4 regions of the Bradyrhizobium arachidis genome follow, and region 1 is predicted to be linked to each of the others. Evidence: predicted binding sites of a transcription regulator. Region 1 holds the regulator's gene; each other region holds the start of a gene.
The links. Region 1 encodes HrcA, which represses chaperone genes, less so after heat shock. Its sites were predicted from a motif close to GTTAGCACTCNCNNNNNGNGAGTGCTAAC; they were not measured.

Region 1 (4,525 bases):
CGCCCCCTCGCTGCGCTCGCCCTCCTCGTTGCCTCGGCGCTGCCGGCCCTTGCTGCCGACGCCATTTACCCGCCCGGACTTCGTCTCGGCATGGTGCCGTTGGTCGGGCTGAACACGGCCAAAACCTTTCCGGGCTTCGAGAGCGAGGACGGCAGCGTCAAGGTGCTGATCACCGAGCTGCCGCCGGCGGCCTATGGCGAGGTCGTCAGCGCCTTCAATTCCAATCCGGCTGGCACTGGCGGCGTCAAGCAGGACAAGATCGAGACCCCCGCGGGTCTTGCCTATTTCACCACCGAAAGCGGCAAGGCGGGCGACACCCCGGTGAAGCGCTATTCGATGATCGTGCCGGGCGCCGGCTTCTCCGGCTATGTCGCGGTCCAGATTCCGGAGAACGCGACCAAGATCTACACCGACGAGGCGGTGCGGCAGATGTTTGCCAGCGCCACCACCCGCAAGCAGGTCTCGGCCGAAGAGCAAATCGCGTTGATGCCGTTCAAGATCACTGATCTGGCCGACTTCAAGGACATCCGCACGCTGGCGCCGGGCTCCAGCATCATCCTCGCCGACGGCAACGAGAGCACCGGCTATGAGCAGAAGCCGTTCATGATCCTCGGCCTGATCGGCGCCACCCCGCAAGCCGCCGACGACCGCGCCCGCTTCGCCCAGGAGGCGGCGCTCCAGATCCCCGGCGTGCGCGAGTCGCGCGTCACCATGTCGGAGCCGATCCGCATCAACGGCCAGCAGGGCTTTGAGACCCGGATCGACGGCGTCAGCGGCAAGGACAAGGTCCCGGTGACCGTGGTGCAGTGGATCCGCTTCTCGACCGGCGGCGCCTCGCTGCGCATCATCGCCAGCGCCCCGCGCGACCAGTGGCAGGCCGCCTTCACCCGCTTCCGCGCGGTGCGCGACGGGATTCAGCCGAAGGGGTAGTTGCGAGCGGTCCAACACACTCGGTGTCGTCCGGGCGAACGCCGGGACCCATACCGCGTGATCTGGCGGTAGTGGCCGGTCGCAGTACCAAGCGTCTTCGCCAAACATCTCCCTGTGGTTATGGATCCCGGATCGGCGCGCGCCTGAGGGCGCGCTTGTCCGGGACGACAGTGATGTTGGGGCTGGCAAGCCCACCCCCTCACCAAAGCCGGCTGCATTTTCGGGCTTCAGTTCGCTCGCGCGCGGAACTAGGCTTCGCCTTCATTGGCTCACAAGGGGAGGCGAACGATGCTGGCTCGGCGACAAATCCTGGCGGCGCTTGGAACGACGGCGCTCGCGGCCCTTACTCCGACCGCACTCTTCGCAGCGGCATCGATCAAGCCGGACGACACCTCGGCGCTGCTCGTGATCGACGTGCAAAACTGCTTCCTGCCCGGCGGCAGCCTCGCGGTGAAGGAGGGCGAGCAGGTGGTGCCCGTCATCAACAAGATCGCGAAAGGTTTTGCGAATGTGGTGATGACGCAGGACTGGCACACGCCCGGCCACATCTCGTTCGCCTCGGTGCATTCCGGCAAGAAGCCGTTCGAGACCGTCGATTTGCCCTACGGCAAGCAGGTGCTGTGGCCCGACCATTGCGTGCAGGGTACCGACGGCGCGTCGCTGTCGAAGGACCTCGCGATCCCGCACGCCGAGCTCATCATCCGCAAGGGCTTTCACAAGGACGTCGACAGCTATTCGGCGTTCCTCGAAGCCGACGGCAAGACCTCCACGGGCCTCGCCGGTTATCTCAAGGGCCGCAAGATCAAGCGCGTCTTCGTTGCGGGATTGGCGACGGATTTCTGCGTCGCCTGGACCGCGCTCGACGCGCGCAAGGCTGGCTTCGAGGTCTATGTCGTGGAAGACGCCTGCCGCGGCATCGACACGCAGGGCTCGCTCGCCAAGGCCTGGGCCGATATGGCCAAGGCCGGGGTGAAGCGGATCCAGTCGGCGGATATCGCGGTGAGTGCGTAGGCTCTCACACAGTCGTTCCGGGGCGGCTCGCAGAGCCGAACCCGGAATGACGCCCGAACTCAGTTCACTTCGTTGCTGTTGGCCGCCGCCTTCGCGCCGCCCTTGGCGACACCGACCAGGGCCGGGCGCAGCACGCGCTCGCCGATGGTGTAGCCGGCCTGCACGACCTGCACCACGGTGCCCGACGGCACCGACGCATCGGGAACTTCGAACATCGCCTGCTGGAAGTTCGGATCGAACTTCTGGCCCTGCGGGTCGAACTTCTTCACGCCGTGCTTTTCCAGCGCGTTGAGCAGCGAGCGCTCGGTGAGCTCGACGCCCTCGATCAGGGAGATCAGGCCGGGATCGGCCGCGGCCCGCGCCTCGGCCGGAACGGCATCGAGCGCGCGCTGCAGATTGTCGGCGATGTCGAGCACGTCGCGGGCAAAGCCGGTGATGCCGTAGAGGCGGGCGTCGGCGACCTCCTTGGTGGTGCGCTTGCGCAAGTTCTCCATCTCGGCCAGCGTCCGCAGCATGCGGTCGCGCGCCTCGGCGGCTTCCTTCTGCAAGGTTTCGACCGAACCCGGCTCGGGATCGTCGGGCATGATGTAGGGTTTTGACACCACGGGCTCGCCGGTCGGTGCGGTCGTGTCTTCGGGTTGCCGGTCTCGATCGGTCATCGGCTCAAATCTCGAACTCGTTTCCAGGGATTGTTGGCCCGGATATCGTGCCTAAGCGGGCGAAAATCAAGCGCCCGTGATCGGCGCAAATGCCGGTCAGCCCCCCAGGAGCCGGCTGACGATGCGGGCGGCGTAGTCCACGGTCGGGATCACGCGGGCATAATTCAGCCGCGTCGGCCCGATCACGCCCAAAACGCCGACGATATGACCGGCGGCATCCCGATACGGCGAGATGATCGTCGAGGAGCCGGACAAGGAAAACAGCTTGTTCTCCGAACCGATGAAAATGCGCACGCCCTCGGCGGTCTCGGCGCGGCCCAAGAGGTCGATCACGCCGCGCTTGGTCTCGAGATCGTCGAACAACAGGCGAACCCGCTCCAGATCCTCCAGCGCGTGCAGATCCTCGAGCAGATTAGCGTGGCCGCGGACGATGAGCTGGCGATCCTCGTTCTCGCCGCCGGACCAGCTCGCGATCCCGGCGGAAATCACCTTCTGCGTCAGCTGATCGAGCTCGGCGCGGGCTTCGCCCAGCGCGGTTTCGAGCTCGAGCCGCGCTTCGGCGAGCGTGCGGCCGCGAATGCGCGCATTGAGGAAATTGCCGGCCTCGGTGATCGCCGAGGAGGGAACTCCGGGCGGTAGCGTCAGCACGCGGTTTTCGACCTGGCCGTCTTCGCCGACCAGGATCACCAGCGCCTTCTCGGGTTCCAGGCGGACGAACTCGATATGCTTCAGCCGCGCATTGGATTTCGGCGTCAGCACCACCGCGGCCGCGCGGGTCAGGCCCGACAGCCGCGTCAACGCCTGGTCCAGCGCGGCCTCGACCGACTGCGCCTGGCCGACGCTGGCAAGCTGGCTCTGGATCGACTGCCGCTCGGCCTCGTTGAGGTCGCCGACCTGCATCAGGGCGTCGACGAAGAAGCGCAGGCCGAGTTCCGTCGGCAGCCGGCCGGCGGAGGTGTGCGGAGCATAGATCAGGCCGAGCTGTTCCAGATCGGCCATGACGTTGCGGACCGAGGCCGGCGACAGCGGCAGGGCGATCAGCCGCGAAATATTGCGCGAGCCGACCGGCTCGCCGGTCGCGAGATAGCTTTCGACAATTTGACGAAAGATGTCGCGGGAACGCTCGTTGAGCTGGGCGAGGCCTGCGCGCGGCGCGATCAGATGGATCGGATCGTGTTGGGCCACAGACGGTAACTCCTCTCAGATGCTCATAATTTGTCCATCCCCGATGCGTCTGACAAGCGTGGTGTTTGCGGGCCTGGAATCAGGGGACGAAAAGGCCTTGCCGCCCACCCTCACCCCACCTACAAGCACCGCGAACAGCCCTTTTCAGTGAGTTTTTGGAGGATTTTCCATGCGGCCAAGCCGCCGTGCGCCCGACGAATTGCGCCCCGTGACGCTGGAGCGTGGCGTGGTCAAATATGCGGAAGGCTCCTGCCTCGTGAAATTCGGCGACACCCATGTGCTGGTCACGGCCACTCTGGAAGACCGGCTGCCGCCATGGCTGAAGGGCCAGGGCCGCGGCTGGGTCACCGCCGAATACGGCATGCTGCCGCGCGCGACCTCGGAACGCACCCGCCGCGAAGCCTCCGCCGGGAAACAAAGCGGCCGCACGGTCGAGATCCAGCGCCTGATCGGCCGCTCGCTTCGCACCATCGTCGATCTCGAAGCGCTCGGCGAGCGCCAGATCACGGTCGATTGCGACGTGCTCCAGGCCGACGGCGGCACCCGCACGGCCTCGATCACCGGCGCCTGGGTCGCGCTCGCCGATTGCATCAACTGGATGAAGGCGCGCAACATGATCAAGACCAACGTCATGCGCGACAACGTCGCCGCGATCTCCTGCGGCATCTACAACGGCACGCCCGTGCTCGACCTCGACTATGCCGAGGATTCCGAAGCCGAGACCGACGCCAATTTCGTCA
Region 2 (4,525 bases), 3.5 Mb from region 1:
GGCCTGCGCGAGGCCGTGGGTCGCATCTGAAATGCCGAGGTCACGGTATTTGGCGTAGGTGCGCAGGCCGTCGGCTTTGAAATCCTCCTCGCGGTGATGGCTGATGGCGATGCGCTGCTTGGGGCGGGCAGGCTTTTTCGGAGCCGCCGTGCGGGCCTTCGCCTTCACTGCCTTGCGCGCCGTGGATCGCGCTGCGGCCTTGGTGCCGCTCCGCTTCTTGATCGCGGTCTGCGCAGCGCTGCGCGATTTTGCTTTCTTGCTTGATTTCTTGGCCATGGGCCGCCTCCCGTTGTTGTTATGGGCGGAGGCTAGCACAGAACGAAGGTCCGTAGGATGGGTAGAGCTCTTGCGAAACCCATGATCTCTCGGCCTGCCAAGGCGATGGGTTTCGCTTCGCTCTACCCATCCTACGCAGCTCCAACGCGAATATCGTAGGGTGGGCAAAGCGACTTGTCCGCCATAGCTCGAAGAGCGACGGCGGAAGCGTGCCCACGTTCCGCGCGCGTTCGGAGAGAGATGGTGGGCACGGCGCGCGAAGAGCGCGCCTTTGCCCACCCTACGCGACCGGTGTTCGCCTCAATGCAGCCGGAACACGCCGTCCACGGCGCGCAGCTCGGCGGGCTTGATCAGCTTGGAATGGGCGACCGTGACCGAATGCAGCGGGCCATCGAGCTTCTCCTGCCAGAAGGCCAGGAAGTCGGTCAGCGCCGGAAATTTCGGAAACATGTCGTAGTTCTGCCAGACATAGGTCTGCAGCAGCGACGGGTGATCCGGCATCCGGTAGAGAATTTGTGCCGTCGTCAGCCCGTAACCCAGCATCTGTTTCCGGAAATCCTCGGAAACGCCCCCAACGCGCAGTCCCATGCCAAACCTCCTTTGCAGGAGCGCATTCGGGGAGTGGCTTGATCGGTGCCCCGGGAGCCACCCGGAAACGATGCGCTCACATGAGAGAAATGTGACGCAAACTGACAATCCATCTCAAGCCCAAAAGTTTAACAAGCTGTTGAAATTCAAAGCGTTAGCAGCAGATGCGCCCCCGTGCTAATACGGCCTCCACGAGGCCCTCGCGTTCGTTAACGATGGTAAAGAGATTCTGGCACTTGGGCCTTCTGAGTGCCGATTTTTCTGCTAGAAGCCCTTGCCCCCGCAAAATTCCTGTCCTATTTCAGCCTCGCCCGTGCTAGCACTCGCGGGCAACGATTGCTAACAATCTCAAAATCCTCAACTCGTGCAAATGTTTAGGAGGACTGCATGAAATTCCGTCCGCTTCACGACCGCGTCGTGGTCAAGCGCATCGACGCAGAAGAGAAGACCGCAGGCGGCATCATCATTCCCGACACTGCCAAGGAAAAACCCTCCCAGGGCGAAGTCGTCGCCGTTGGCCCGGGTGGCCGCGACGAAGCCGGCAAGCTGATCCCGATCGACCTGAAGGTCGGCGACCGCGTGCTGTTCGGCAAGTGGTCCGGCACCGAAGTCAAGATCGACGGCGAAGACCTGCTGATCATGAAGGAAAGCGACATCATGGGCGTCCTCGACGTCCCCGCTTCCAAGAAGAAGGCGGCCTAAGAGCCCCTCTCTCCCTCCAGTCAACATCCTCAAGGAAAATTCCAGATGGCAGCCAAAGAAGTCAAATTCTCGGTTGAAGCGCGCGACAAGATGCTGCGCGGCGTCGACGTTCTCGCCAACGCGGTGAAGGTCACGCTCGGTCCGAAGGGCCGCAACGTCGTGCTCGACAAGTCGTTCGGCGCTCCCCGCATCACCAAGGACGGCGTCACCGTCGCCAAGGAGATCGAGCTCGACGACAAGTTCGAGAACATGGGCGCCCAGATGGTGCGCGAAGTCGCCTCCAAGTCCGCTGACGCGGCCGGCGACGGCACCACCACCGCCACCGTGCTGGCCCAGGCGATCGTGAAGGAAGGCGCCAAGTCGGTCGCCGCCGGCATGAACCCGATGGACCTCAAGCGTGGTATCGACCTCGCGGTCGAGGCCGTCGTTGCGGACCTCCAGAAGAACTCCAAGAAGGTCACCTCGAACGAGGAGATCGCCCAGGTCGGCACCATCTCGGCCAACGGCGACCAGGAGATCGGCAAGTTCCTCTCCGACGCCATGAAGAAGGTCGGCAACGAGGGTGTCATCACCGTCGAGGAAGCCAAGTCGCTCGAGACCGAGCTCGACGTCGTCGAGGGCATGCAGTTCGACCGCGGCTACATCTCGCCCTACTTCGTCACCAACGCCGACAAGATGCGCGTTGAGATGGACGACGCCTACATCCTCATCAACGAGAAGAAGCTCTCCTCGCTGAACGAGCTGCTGCCGCTGCTCGAGGCCGTGGTGCAGACCGGCAAGCCGCTGGTCATCGTCGCCGAGGACGTCGAGGGTGAAGCGCTCGCGACCCTGGTCGTGAACCGCCTGCGTGGCGGCCTGAAGGTCGCGGCCGTCAAGGCTCCGGGCTTCGGCGATCGTCGCAAGGCCATGCTGCAGGACATCGCGATCCTGACCGGCGGCCAGGCGATCTCGGAAGATCTCGGCATCAAGCTCGAGAACGTCACGCTCAACATGCTCGGTCGCGCCAAGAAGGTGATGATCGACAAGGAGAACACCACGATCGTCAACGGCGCCGGCAAGAAGGCCGACATCGAGGCGCGCGTGGCCCAGATCAAGGCGCAGATCGAGGAGACCACCTCGGACTACGACCGCGAGAAGCTCCAGGAGCGTCTCGCCAAGCTCGCGGGCGGCGTCGCGGTGATCCGCGTCGGCGGCGCGACCGAGGTCGAGGTGAAGGAGCGCAAGGATCGCGTTGATGACGCGATGCATGCGACCCGCGCTGCGGTCGAGGAAGGCATCGTCCCGGGCGGCGGCGTCGCCCTGCTCCGTGCCTCCGAGCAGCTCAAGGGCCTGCGCACCAAGAACGACGACCAGAAGACCGGCGTCGAGATCGTGCGCAAGGCGCTGTCGGCACCCGCTCGCCAGATCGCGATCAACGCCGGTGAAGACGGCTCGGTGATCGTTGGCAAGATCCTGGAGAACAAGGCCTACAATTACGGCTTCGACTCCCAGACCGGCGAATACGCCGACCTCGTCAAGAAGGGCATCATCGACCCGACCAAGGTGGTCCGTACCGCGATCCAGAACGCAGCCTCGGTTGCCGCGCTCCTGATCACCACGGAAGCCATGGTCGCCGAGCTGCCCAAGAAGGGCGGCGCCGGCCCGGCGATGCCCCCCGGCGGCGGCATGGGCGGCATGGACTTCTAAGGTCCGGTCATCTCAAGCAAAGTCGAGAAATGCGAAACCCCGGCAGCAATGCCGGGGTTTTTGTTTTGGGGCACATCATTCCGGGGCGCGCCCTCCTGGGCGCGAGCCCGGAATCCATAACCACGAATGCTAGTTGGTTATCCCGGGATAGAGATCATCCCAATTTGGGTTCTGCTCCTCGATCAGGCGCGTCTTCCAGTCGCGACGCCACTTCTTGAGTTCTTTCTCGCGGGCGATGGCGGTAACTGCATCGTCGTAGATCTCGAACAAGACGAGCTTATCGACGCCGTACTTCGTGGTGAAGCCGGGGACGGCCTTCGTCTTATGCTCGTACACACGGCGCACGAGATCGCTGGTCACGCCGATGTAGAGTGTGCCGTGCTTCTTACTTGCGAGGACATAGTAGGCCATTCCATCCGCCTGTGGTTATGGATTCCGGGCTCGCGCCCAAGAGGGCGCGCCTCGGAATGACGGGTGGAGAGGCCTTCTCACCACACCTTGCCGAGCCGCTCCATGTGCGGCTCGCCGTCTTCGTCGAGCGACCAGAAGATCCGCGTCACCTTGCCGACGAGATTGTCCAAGGGGATGAAGCCCATCGCTGCCATGCGGCTGTCGGTGGAGTTGTCGCGGTTATCACCAAGCACGAAGAAATGGCCCGGCGGCACCGTGAAGACGTTGGTGTTGTCGAGATAGCCGTTGTCGATGCAGTCATAGGTGGCGTAGGACGCGCCGTTCGGCAGTGTCTCGCGCCAGCGCCTGACTTTCGCGGCATCGTCGGTCCCGCAGGCGGAGCCTGCGACAGTCTCCTTCAGAGCAACGCGCGTCACCGCACGGTCATTGAGAAAGAGCTGCCCTCCCCGCATCTGGATGCGGTCGCCGGGCAGCCCGATCACGCGCTTGACGTAGTCGACCGCAGTGTCCTTCGGCGCACGGAACACAACGACATCGCCGTATTCGGGATCAGCGGCGCGGAAACGGCCTGAGATCCATGACGGCGCAAATGGGAAGGAATAGCGGCCATAGCCATAGGCATATTTGGCGGCGAAGACGTAGTCGCCGACCACCAGTGTCGGCATCATCGAGCCCGAGGGGATGTTGAACGGCTGATAGAGGAAGAAGCGAAACAGGAACGGCGGCGACCACAGCACCGGGATCAGCAGGATCAGCACGACGATCGCCTTCCATTCCCCGGATTTGGCCGAGGGGCGGATGGTTTGCTCGAGAGTGGTCATGCGCCCTTCCTGGTCGAGACTGCTGACGTTGCGAGCTTACG
Region 3 (4,525 bases), 1.2 Mb from region 1:
GCATCGCCGAAATCCTCGAAGGAACAGAATCGGCCGCCACCGTAGTTGGTTTTGGCCGTCGGTTGAATTGCAAAGCGTCAGGGAGAGGATCGGCAAAAAAGAAGGCCGCCCGGAGGCGGCCTTCGTAACGCTGTAATGAAGGATGGGCTTAGAAGCCGCCCATGCCGCCGCCGGCGGGCATCGCGGGCGCAGCTTCCTTCTTCGGCATTTCGGCGACCATGGCCTCGGTGGTCACCAGCAGGCCGGCGACGGAGGAGGCGTCCTGCAGCGCGGTGCGGACCACCTTGGCGGGATCGATGATGCCCTTCTCGACCATGTCGACATAGTCCTCGTTCTGGGCGTCGAAGCCGAAGGTCTCGGACTTGTTCTCCAGGATCTTGCCGACCACGATCGAGCCTTCCACGCCCGCGTTCTCGGAGATCTGGCGGATCGGAGCTTCCAGCGCCTTCAGCACGATGTTGATGCCGGCCTGGACGTCCGCATTGGCGTTGGTGAGACGGCCCACCGCCTTCTTGGCGCGGAGCAGCGCGACGCCGCCGCCGGGGACGATGCCTTCCTGCACCGCGGCGCGGGTGGCGTTGAGCGCGTCCTCGACGCGGTCCTTCTTCTCCTTGACCTCGATCTCGGTGGCGCCACCGACGCGGATCACCGCGACGCCGCCGGCGAGCTTGGCAAGGCGTTCCTGGAGCTTCTCACGGTCGTAGTCCGTTGTCTCCTCGATCTGGGCCTTGATCTGGCCGACGCGGGCCTCGATGTCGGGCTTCTTGCCGGCGCCGTTGACGATCGTGGTGTTCTCCTTGTCGATCACGACCTTCTTGGCGCGGCCGAGCATCTTCACCGTGACGTTCTCGAGCTTGATGCCGAGCTCTTCCGAGATCAGCTGGCCGCCGGTGAGGATGGCGATGTCCTCCAGCATGGCCTTGCGGCGGTCACCGAAGCCCGGCGCCTTGACGGCAGCGACCTTGAGGCCGCCACGGAGACGGTTGACGACCAGGGTGGCCAGCGCCTCGCCCTCGACGTCCTCGGCGATGATCACGAGCGGCTTGCCCGACTGCACCACGGCTTCCAGCACCGGCAGCATGGCCTGCAGGCCCGACAGCTTCTTCTCGTGCAGGAGGATGTAGGCGTCCTCGAGCTCGGCGGTCATCTTCTCGGCATTGGTGACGAAGTAGGGGCTGAGATAGCCGCGGTCGAACTTCATGCCCTCGACGATGTCCACCTCGGTGTCGAGCGACTTGTTCTCCTCGACGGTGATGACACCCTCGTTGCCGACCTTCTGCATCGCCTGGGCGATCATCTTGCCGATGGCGGCATCGCCATTGGCCGAGATGGTGCCGACCTGGGCGACCTCGGAGGAGGCGGCGACGGGCTTGGCGCGCTTCTCGATGTCCTTGACCACGGCCTGGACGGCGCTGTCGATGCCGCGCTTGAGGTCCATCGGGTTCATGCCGGCGGCAACCGCCTTGGCGCCTTCGCGCACGATGGCCTGAGCCAGCACGGTCGCGGTGGTGGTGCCGTCGCCGGCGAGGTCGTTGGTCTTGGAGGCGACCTCACGCACCATCTGGGCGCCCATGTTCTCGAACTTGTCCTCGAGCTCGATCTCCTTGGCGACGGTGACGCCGTCCTTGGTGATGCGCGGCGCGCCGAAGCTCTTCTCGATGACGACGTTGCGGCCCTTCGGGCCGAGCGTCACCTTGACGGCGTTGGCGAGAATATCGACGCCGCGCAGCATGCGGTCGCGCGCGTCTCCGGAAAACTTGACGTCCTTGGCAGCCATGGTCTGCAATCCCTCGTGTTGCGTGATGTGTCTTGTTTCGTGCGGTGCGGCGCTCTCTTCGTCATTGCCGGGCTTGACCCGGCAATCCATCCTCGTACGAAGAATGATGGATGCCCGGGTCAGGCCCGGGCATGACGATGGAGTATTCAGCGGCCGTTCAGGCGGATGGCCTTAGGCCAGCACGCCCATGATGTCCGACTCCTTCATGATCAGGAGCTCTTCGTTGTCGATCTTGACCTCGGTGCCCGACCACTTGCCGAACAGCACGCGGTCACCCGCCTTGAGGTCGATCGGAATCAGCTTGCCGGTCTCGTCGCGGCCGCCGGGGCCGACGGCGACCACCTCGCCCTGGGACGGCTTTTCCTTGGCGGTGTCCGGGATGATGATGCCGCCCTTGGTCTTTTCCTCGGCGTCGATACGTTTGACCACGACACGGTCATGCAGCGGACGAAATTTGGATTTAGCCATGACGTTTCCCTTTGGAGGCTCGCTTCGGAAGTAGTGAAGTCGGTGGGGCGGCGCTGCCGTTCCTCCTCTTCCCGAGGATCGAACGGAGCGCTTAGCAATCGGGCTTTCCGAGTGCTAAGAGTGGCCCGGGAATATGGCTTGGCCGCGATCCTGTCAAGCAAAGGTGGTTAAGCGATTGGTGAGGCGGATATAGGATGTTGGCATTGAAAACTTGGTCGGGGCGCCCGCGTATTAAAGGACGTCATTGCTCCGGCGGCAGTTTTGCGCTTGGCTGCGGGAGGGGTGCGGCCATGGTCTTGTTCGGGGGAATGCCATGATCAATTCAGCTCGCGCGCGCACGGTCGCCAATCTGGCCGCTGCCTCTGGCCTGGCGTTGCTGCTCGGCGCCTGTGGCGGCGGCATGAGCCTACCGTCCTTCTCGTCCTCCCAGCCGGCACCCGAGGCCGAGCCCGGCACCGGTCCTGAAATGCCGGCGAGCATCCGTGCCGACGAGATCGTCGGCCGCTGGGGTCTCGCCTCGTTCCAGAACCCGGCCGACCGCGCCCGCACCGAGGCCGCGGCGAGGGCCCAGTGCAAGAATCCCTACGTGATCACCGCCGGCTCCTCCGGCGGCGTGATCATGCATCTCGCCGACCAGGCGACCCCGCAGGAGCTGCGGCTGAAGGGCTCGCCCAGCGGCAAGAACTATATCGGACCGGCCGGCCCGACCCCCGGCGAGCAGGACCGTGAGATCGTCTCCTTCGACGGCCGCGTCCTGATCACCCGCTTCATCGACAAGGACGCCGCCACCCGCTACGGCAACATGGTCTACGTCCGCTGCGCGCCGCGGGCGTGATCATTCCTCTGTCGTTCAGGGGCACGCGAAGCGTGAACTATGGTGCGCGCTTGCGCACCTGAGAATCTCGAGATTCCGGGTTCGGTCCTGCGGACCGCCCCGGAATGACAGCGTGAGATAAATCCCCAAAAACAAAAACGCCGGCCCCAGGGCCGGCGTTTTGCTTTATCCGTATCTGGTGCGCTCAGTCGAACAGCGCGTCGATGTCGTCCTGCGAGGCGTGGCCGACGTCGCCGGCGAGCTTCGGGCCGTTGAGGAGCTTCTCGTCGTCGCTGCGCTGGTCGATCGGCGCCGGCACATGGGCCTTGATCGCGTCGACGCCGCCCCAGATCTCCATCATCGCATTGATGTGCTGCTCGATGAACTTCATCGTGGTCATGACCTTGCTGATGCGCTGGCCGGTCAGGTCCTGGAAGTTGCAGGCTTCGAAGATCGAGATGACGCGTTCCTGGATGTCGTCGGCGAGGCGCTTCTGCTGGTCGGCCGAGTCCACCTTGGACATCGCGCTGGCGGCCTGGTCGATCGATTCCGCGGCTTCGAGGATCTGCTGGGTCGCCTGCTCGGTGCCGCCGACGACCGCGCCGAGCTCGCCATTGACCTTGGCCATCTCGCCGCCGTCGAAGCTCTTGCCGTGCAGCGTCGCGATCTCGCGCTTGGTGCGGTCGATGGCGTCGTGGATCAGGTCGAGCTCGACCTTCAGCTTCTCGCACTGCTCGATCTGCGCGCGGTAGGTCTCGAGCATGGTGCGGGCTTCGGAAAGCTCGTGGGCCGTGGACGCGTCGATCGCCGCCATGGCCGCGCTGCCGGACAGCGGGGCAGCCACAACGCCCTTGGCCATCTGTGCGCGGATCGCACGCAACTCCGCCATGATCTCGCTATGCATCGGGCCTGCCTCTTCGGTTACGTCAAGAATCGGCATCTCGCCACCGACGATATCTTCGACGCGAAAACGTTTGCGGTGAACAGCCATCAGGATACTCCCCCCACCTCACTCACGCGTCTTTGTAGGCAGAAGCGATTTAACACGAAGTTCACAGCCGGAACTGTGTTTGCAGACGTGCGCGACGGCGCGCAAAGACGCGATTAACCATGCGCGCGGGGCATTCATCGAAAATAAACGCTGATCGCCAAATTGCAGCCTCGTGCACGACGTGGTGAATCGAAACGGCCGATACGTTTACCAAACAAAACGGCTTTTGCTCTTTATTGACCACGTCGGGGGGCGCGATCAGCCATCAGCTCTCCAAGACGCAAATGATCTAGACGAAACAGTACAGAGTACGTCGATGTTCAAGAAAATGTCTGTCGCGCTGCTCGGCAGCGCTTGCTCCGTCATGGCCGGCGCGAACAGCGCGAGCGCCTTCGACAACACGGTGCCGAACGATCCGCCCGCGGTGCTCTACGCCCCGCAGGTGCCCCCCGCGCCGGTGCGCGTAGCCTCCAAT
Region 4 (4,525 bases), 1.4 Mb from region 1:
ATTCCGTCGCGCAACGGAGTGACAAGAGCGACGCGACTGAGCCGAAAGAAGCCAGCGAGCGAGCGCTGGGAAAAGCTCCTGTTCAAATACTGGATTGGCGCCCAGTCGAGTTCCGCGAAGCGTCCGGCCACGTCGCCCGCCAGCGCACCGAGCCTCTGCCGCAGCGCACGGTATTCAGGAACGTCGCTGCGCGTTGCGGTGGCGATCTGCAGCAAGCGGACGTGGTTGCGGTATGTGGGATAGCCCTCGAGAAAGGCGGCGAACGCTTTGAACCGGTGCTCGAGACCCTTACTGTAATCCAGCCGGTCCACCCCAATGATGAGCTTGCGCCCCCGGAGACTCTCCTGCAGCCGGCGTGCCGTTCGGGATTTCACAGCGCGACTAGCCATTTCGGCGATCGCTTCAGTATCGATACCAATCGGGAAGGCGCCGGCGCGCAGAACCCGATCGAAAGCGTGAACGTGGCCATCGGACGAAATCGTGCCTCCTGCACGGCGAAGGATGGCGTCATGGAAGGCGGTCAAATCCTCCACCGTCTGGAAGCCGACGAGATCGTAAGCGCACAGTGATTTCAGCAGGTCGCCGTAGTGAGGAAGGGTCGCCAGCACCCCCAAAGACGGAAACGGCGTATGCAAGAAAAACCCGATCCGCTGTGTGGCGCCGGCGCGGCGAAGTTCCTCGGCCATCGGGATCAGATGGTAGTCATGCACCCAGACGAGGTCACTCGGGCTGAGCAGGGGCGCGAGGGCGTCGGCGAGCACGGCGTTCACCCGTCGATAGGCGGCCAAGTCCCGGCGGGTAAAGTTCATGAGGTCAAGGCGATAGTGGAATAAGGGCCACAGTGCCGCGTTGGAGAAGCCGCTGTAGTAGCCGTCATGGTCCGCGCGGGTAAGATCGACGGTAGCGTACGTCACTCCCTCGGTCTCAAAAACGTTCGGCTCTGGTGTTGTTTCTCCAAGCTTGCCACTCCACCCGAACCATAAGCCTCCAGCCTGATGCAGAGCGTCGACGAGGCCGGTCACGAGCCCGCCGCTGCGCTGCGCAGCTTCTGCCGGCAAGGCGACACGGTTGGAGACGATGACCAAGCGGCTCAAGCGGGTTCCCTCCGCACTGTCAGGGTTGCGTCGAGCCGAGCCGCCAAAAGATCTCGGCGAACACGGCAACGCAATGATCGGCGGTGACATCCGCCGGAGCCCACATTCGCTCGGTCCTCGCGCGAAAATCCACAATTCCTTCTACCGGAACTGACGGTCCCGTCATCAGGCAATCTAGGCGGGCGTTACCTGTAAAACATATAGATCTTCCCGCAGTAAATATAGGATACTCTGCCGACGATCTGGATTGTTGGGCGCTGTCTAAAGCTGATCTTCGCCAGGATTTCGACGGCAGACGCCCCGGGTGTGCCTCTCGATCTCAGCCAGTGCGGCGTCGAGCGAGGCGTGCGGCCCTTGCTGTATGCCGGCCATAGTTTCCGATGCGTGGCCCTCCGGATGGATCATGAACTGACGTGGAGCGCTTGCCGTGATGCGCCCCATCGAGCGGCCGAGCAGGTCCGTCAGCTGCCAAACCGTGCCTCCCTCTGCCGGTGTAACGATCACATCCATGGTGAACCTTGAGTCTGTACGCCGCGCGAACAAACCGCTGCAATAACCGATGGGCGAACTACCGAGTTCCGCGGCCGCGGCATTCTCGGTACTGGAAGGATTGGCGCTTCGGATCGCCCCGCGATCGAGCGAATGGCGCTTAATGCCGATATATGCGACTATATAGAATGGTCAAAAAGAAAGGTCGAAGGCCAACGTCGGGAGAAGAAATGGCAACCGCTCTCGACCGTTGGGACGAGGAAGGCGGAGCGCAGGAGTTGGCGTGGCCTTTACCCTATGAAGCCAGCGATTTGCGCGATGTGGAGCGCAGAGTCCTGGAATGTCTGGGTGCCGCCCTTGTCAGCGAATGGAATGATCTGCCTACTGACGTCCAGCGCAGGCTCTTCGAGCACGCGGCCTCGGGCAAATCGCACGACGCCACCGTGTTGAAGACGCGGATCGCCCGTTTCCTGCACGATCATAAAGGTGCTTCGGGTGGGCGCTAACACGACTTTGGCAGATTTGTTCACGCCTTGCTCTTCGCTGACCTGTGTTCTGCAGTACCCGTATCGCGGATCTGATGGCTGAAGAATGAGAGCGACGATGGCGGGACGCGCGGCTGGCAGGTTGGGCTGAGGTGGTGGCCGTCGTTTCATTTTTGCGCCCCGTCTTGGCAATGCGGAAGTGCTGCAAGAAGGCGTAAGCAACCATCGTCATAAGAGCGTGACGATGAAGACCGTGCCAGAACCGTCCCATCGCGCCATGACGGTTGTAGCCAACCGCTGCAAGTCTATCTCGGCTGGTAGATTTGCGAGATAGCATTTCTTCTCTCCGAGTCGCGATGCTTGCCGATCGCCAACTCGCATTTTTTCACTTGGCATCAGCAAGCATTTCGTCCGCCGGCATCTATACAAATCCGCGATGTGTATTGCCTTGTGTTTGGTGACTTCGCAGCCATCTCATGATAAAGAGATAGCTAATCTCGGCACAGAAAGCACTGTAAACGGATTGCTTCACTATCGCGCCGATGCAAAGCCGTTTCTGAAGGATAGCCGATCATGACCATGCGCTCCCGACGCGAAACGGTCACCTTCAAGCATCCCTTCCGGATCAAGGGCATCGACCGCCTCCTGCCTCCGGGTGCCTACGAGGTCATCACCGATGAGGAGATGATCGAAGGATTGTCGTTCGAGGCGTTTCGCCGGGTTGCCACTATGATCACGGTGCCGGCGGCGCCGCCGCGCACTTCAACGGTGGAGAGGATTTCCATCAACCCGGTCGATTTGGCTGACGCTCAGCGCATTGATGCCGAAGCGCCTCGCGAGTGACGAGCCACTCGATCTCGACAAGCACCGCTGAATGGCTGCACAAGAAGCGACCGACGTCCGGCGTATTCTGGCGCACGTCGAGAACAACGCAATGCCCCTGCGCGATGGGAAGCTTTCTCAAATTTGATGACGCGGCGTCCAACGACTTTCGCACCACACAGCTGGCCTTCACCGGATCCTTAGCCGCCGCGGTCTTGGCAGCTATTTCGTGATGCTCTGAGCGAATATCGTTTCGGGACGGTCTTGTACGTCCCCTTGCGGCGGCTTATGTGCTGATTAGCACTCGCTGGCCACGACTGCCATTTCGTCCAAAGCAACAACAACAAGAAAACAGGAGGGCAGCATGAAATTCCGTCCGCTTCACGACCGCGTTGCGGTCAAGCGTATCGAAGCCGAAGAGAAGACCACTGGCGGCATCATCATTCCGGACAGCGCCAAGGAAAAACCTTCGCAGGGCGAGATCACGGCGGTTGGCCCAGGCGGCCGCGACGAATCCGGCAAGCTGCCCATCGATCTCAAGGTTGGCGACCGCGTCCTGTTCGGCAAGTGGTCAGGTACGGAGATCGAGCTCGATGATCAGGAAGTACTGATCATGAAGGAAAGCGACATTATGGGCGTTCTCACCGAGCTGCCCGCCGCCAAGAAGAAGGTCGCCTAAGCGCCAGTCTGTTTTCCTTATCCCAAGCAGCCAGCGTCTCGAAGGAGAAGGATAAGGCCCGCAAGTTGAACTCACGTCCCTAAAGAGCTCGCCGAGTCGCGCGGTCTTTCGGATTTGACAGTTGAAAACGGAGATCATGATGTCGGCCAAAGAAGTTAAGTTCGGCGTCGACGCCCGCGACAGGATGTTGCGCGGTGTTGAAATTCTCAACAATGCGGTTAAGGTCACGCTCGGGCCCAAGGGCCGGAACGTCGTGCTCGACAAGTCGTTCGGCGCCCCCCGCATCACCAAAGACGGCGTCACTGTCGCCAAGGAGATCGAGCTTGAGGACAAGTTCGAGAACATGGGCGCGCAGATGGTGCGAGAAGTTGCCTCCAAATCGGCAGATGCAGCTGGCGATGGCACCACCACCGCGACCGTGCTCGCGGCTGCGATCGTCCGTGAAGGCGCGAAGGCGGTTGCCGCCGGTATGAACCCGATGGACCTGAAGCGCGGTATCGACCTCGCGGTGGAAGCCGTGGTCGCCGATCTCGTGAAGAACTCCAAGAAGGTCACCTCGAACGAGGAGATCGCCCAGGTCGGCACCATCTCGGCCAACGGCGACGCGGAGATCGGCAAGTTCCTCTCCGACGCCATGAAGAAGGTCGGCAACGAGGGCGTCATCACGGTTGAAGAAGCCAAGTCGCTCGAGACCGAACTCGAGGTCGTCGAAGGGATGCAATTCGACCGCGGCTACATCTCGCCGTACTTCGTCACCAACGCCGACAAAATGCGCGCCGAAATGGAAGACGCCTACGTCCTCATCCACGAAAAGAAGCTATCTCAGTTGAATGAACTGCTTCCGCTGCTGGAAGCCGTCGTCCAGAGTGGCAAGCCGCTTGTGATTATTGCGGAAGACGTCGAGGGCGAAGCGCTCGCGACCCTGGTCGTGAACCGCCTCCGCGGCGGTCTGAAGG

Region 2: the regulator HrcA is predicted to act here: its motif matches at 1,180-1,208, upstream of groES (co-chaperone GroES).
Region 3: the regulator HrcA is predicted to act here: its motif matches at 2,336-2,364, upstream of WN72_RS42025 (co-chaperone GroES).
Region 4: the regulator HrcA is predicted to act here: its motif matches at 3,187-3,215, upstream of WN72_RS07725 (co-chaperone GroES).

The regions. Positions count from the first base shown of each region.
Region 1 covers NZ_CP030050.1:181,583-186,107, forward strand. The annotation lists gene WN72_RS00830 (hypothetical protein) at 1-930, shown strand, start outside; gene pncA (bifunctional nicotinamidase/pyrazinamidase) at 1,219-1,941, shown strand; gene grpE (nucleotide exchange factor GrpE) at 2,001-2,600, opposite strand; gene hrcA (heat-inducible transcriptional repressor HrcA) at 2,697-3,785, opposite strand; gene rph (ribonuclease PH) at 3,955-4,525, shown strand, end outside.
Region 2 covers NZ_CP030050.1:6,545,590-6,550,114, forward strand. The annotation lists gene WN72_RS30760 (cupin domain-containing protein) at 1-276, opposite strand, end outside; gene WN72_RS30765 (usg protein) at 577-864, opposite strand; gene groES (co-chaperone GroES) at 1,252-1,566, shown strand; gene groL (chaperonin GroEL) at 1,612-3,252, shown strand; gene WN72_RS30780 (GIY-YIG nuclease family protein) at 3,382-3,663, opposite strand; gene lepB (signal peptidase I) at 3,741-4,484, opposite strand.
Region 3 covers NZ_CP030050.1:8,888,938-8,893,462, reverse strand. The annotation lists gene WN72_RS42035 (hypothetical protein) at 1-4, opposite strand, end outside; gene groL (chaperonin GroEL) at 149-1,777, opposite strand; gene WN72_RS42025 (co-chaperone GroES) at 1,949-2,245, opposite strand; gene WN72_RS42020 (hypothetical protein) at 2,559-3,080, shown strand; gene WN72_RS42015 (protein phosphatase CheZ) at 3,265-4,050, opposite strand; gene WN72_RS42010 (L,D-transpeptidase family protein) at 4,367-4,525, shown strand, end outside.
Region 4 covers NZ_CP030050.1:1,575,619-1,580,143, reverse strand. The annotation lists gene WN72_RS07745 (alpha,alpha-trehalose-phosphate synthase (UDP-forming)) at 1-1,094, opposite strand, end outside; gene WN72_RS07740 (hypothetical protein) at 1,356-1,604, opposite strand; gene WN72_RS07735 (hypothetical protein) at 1,814-2,089, shown strand; partial or broken gene WN72_RS46660 (IS701 family transposase) at 2,118-2,455, opposite strand; gene WN72_RS07730 (hypothetical protein) at 2,642-2,911, shown strand; gene WN72_RS07725 (co-chaperone GroES) at 3,255-3,569, shown strand; gene groL (chaperonin GroEL) at 3,709-4,525, shown strand, end outside.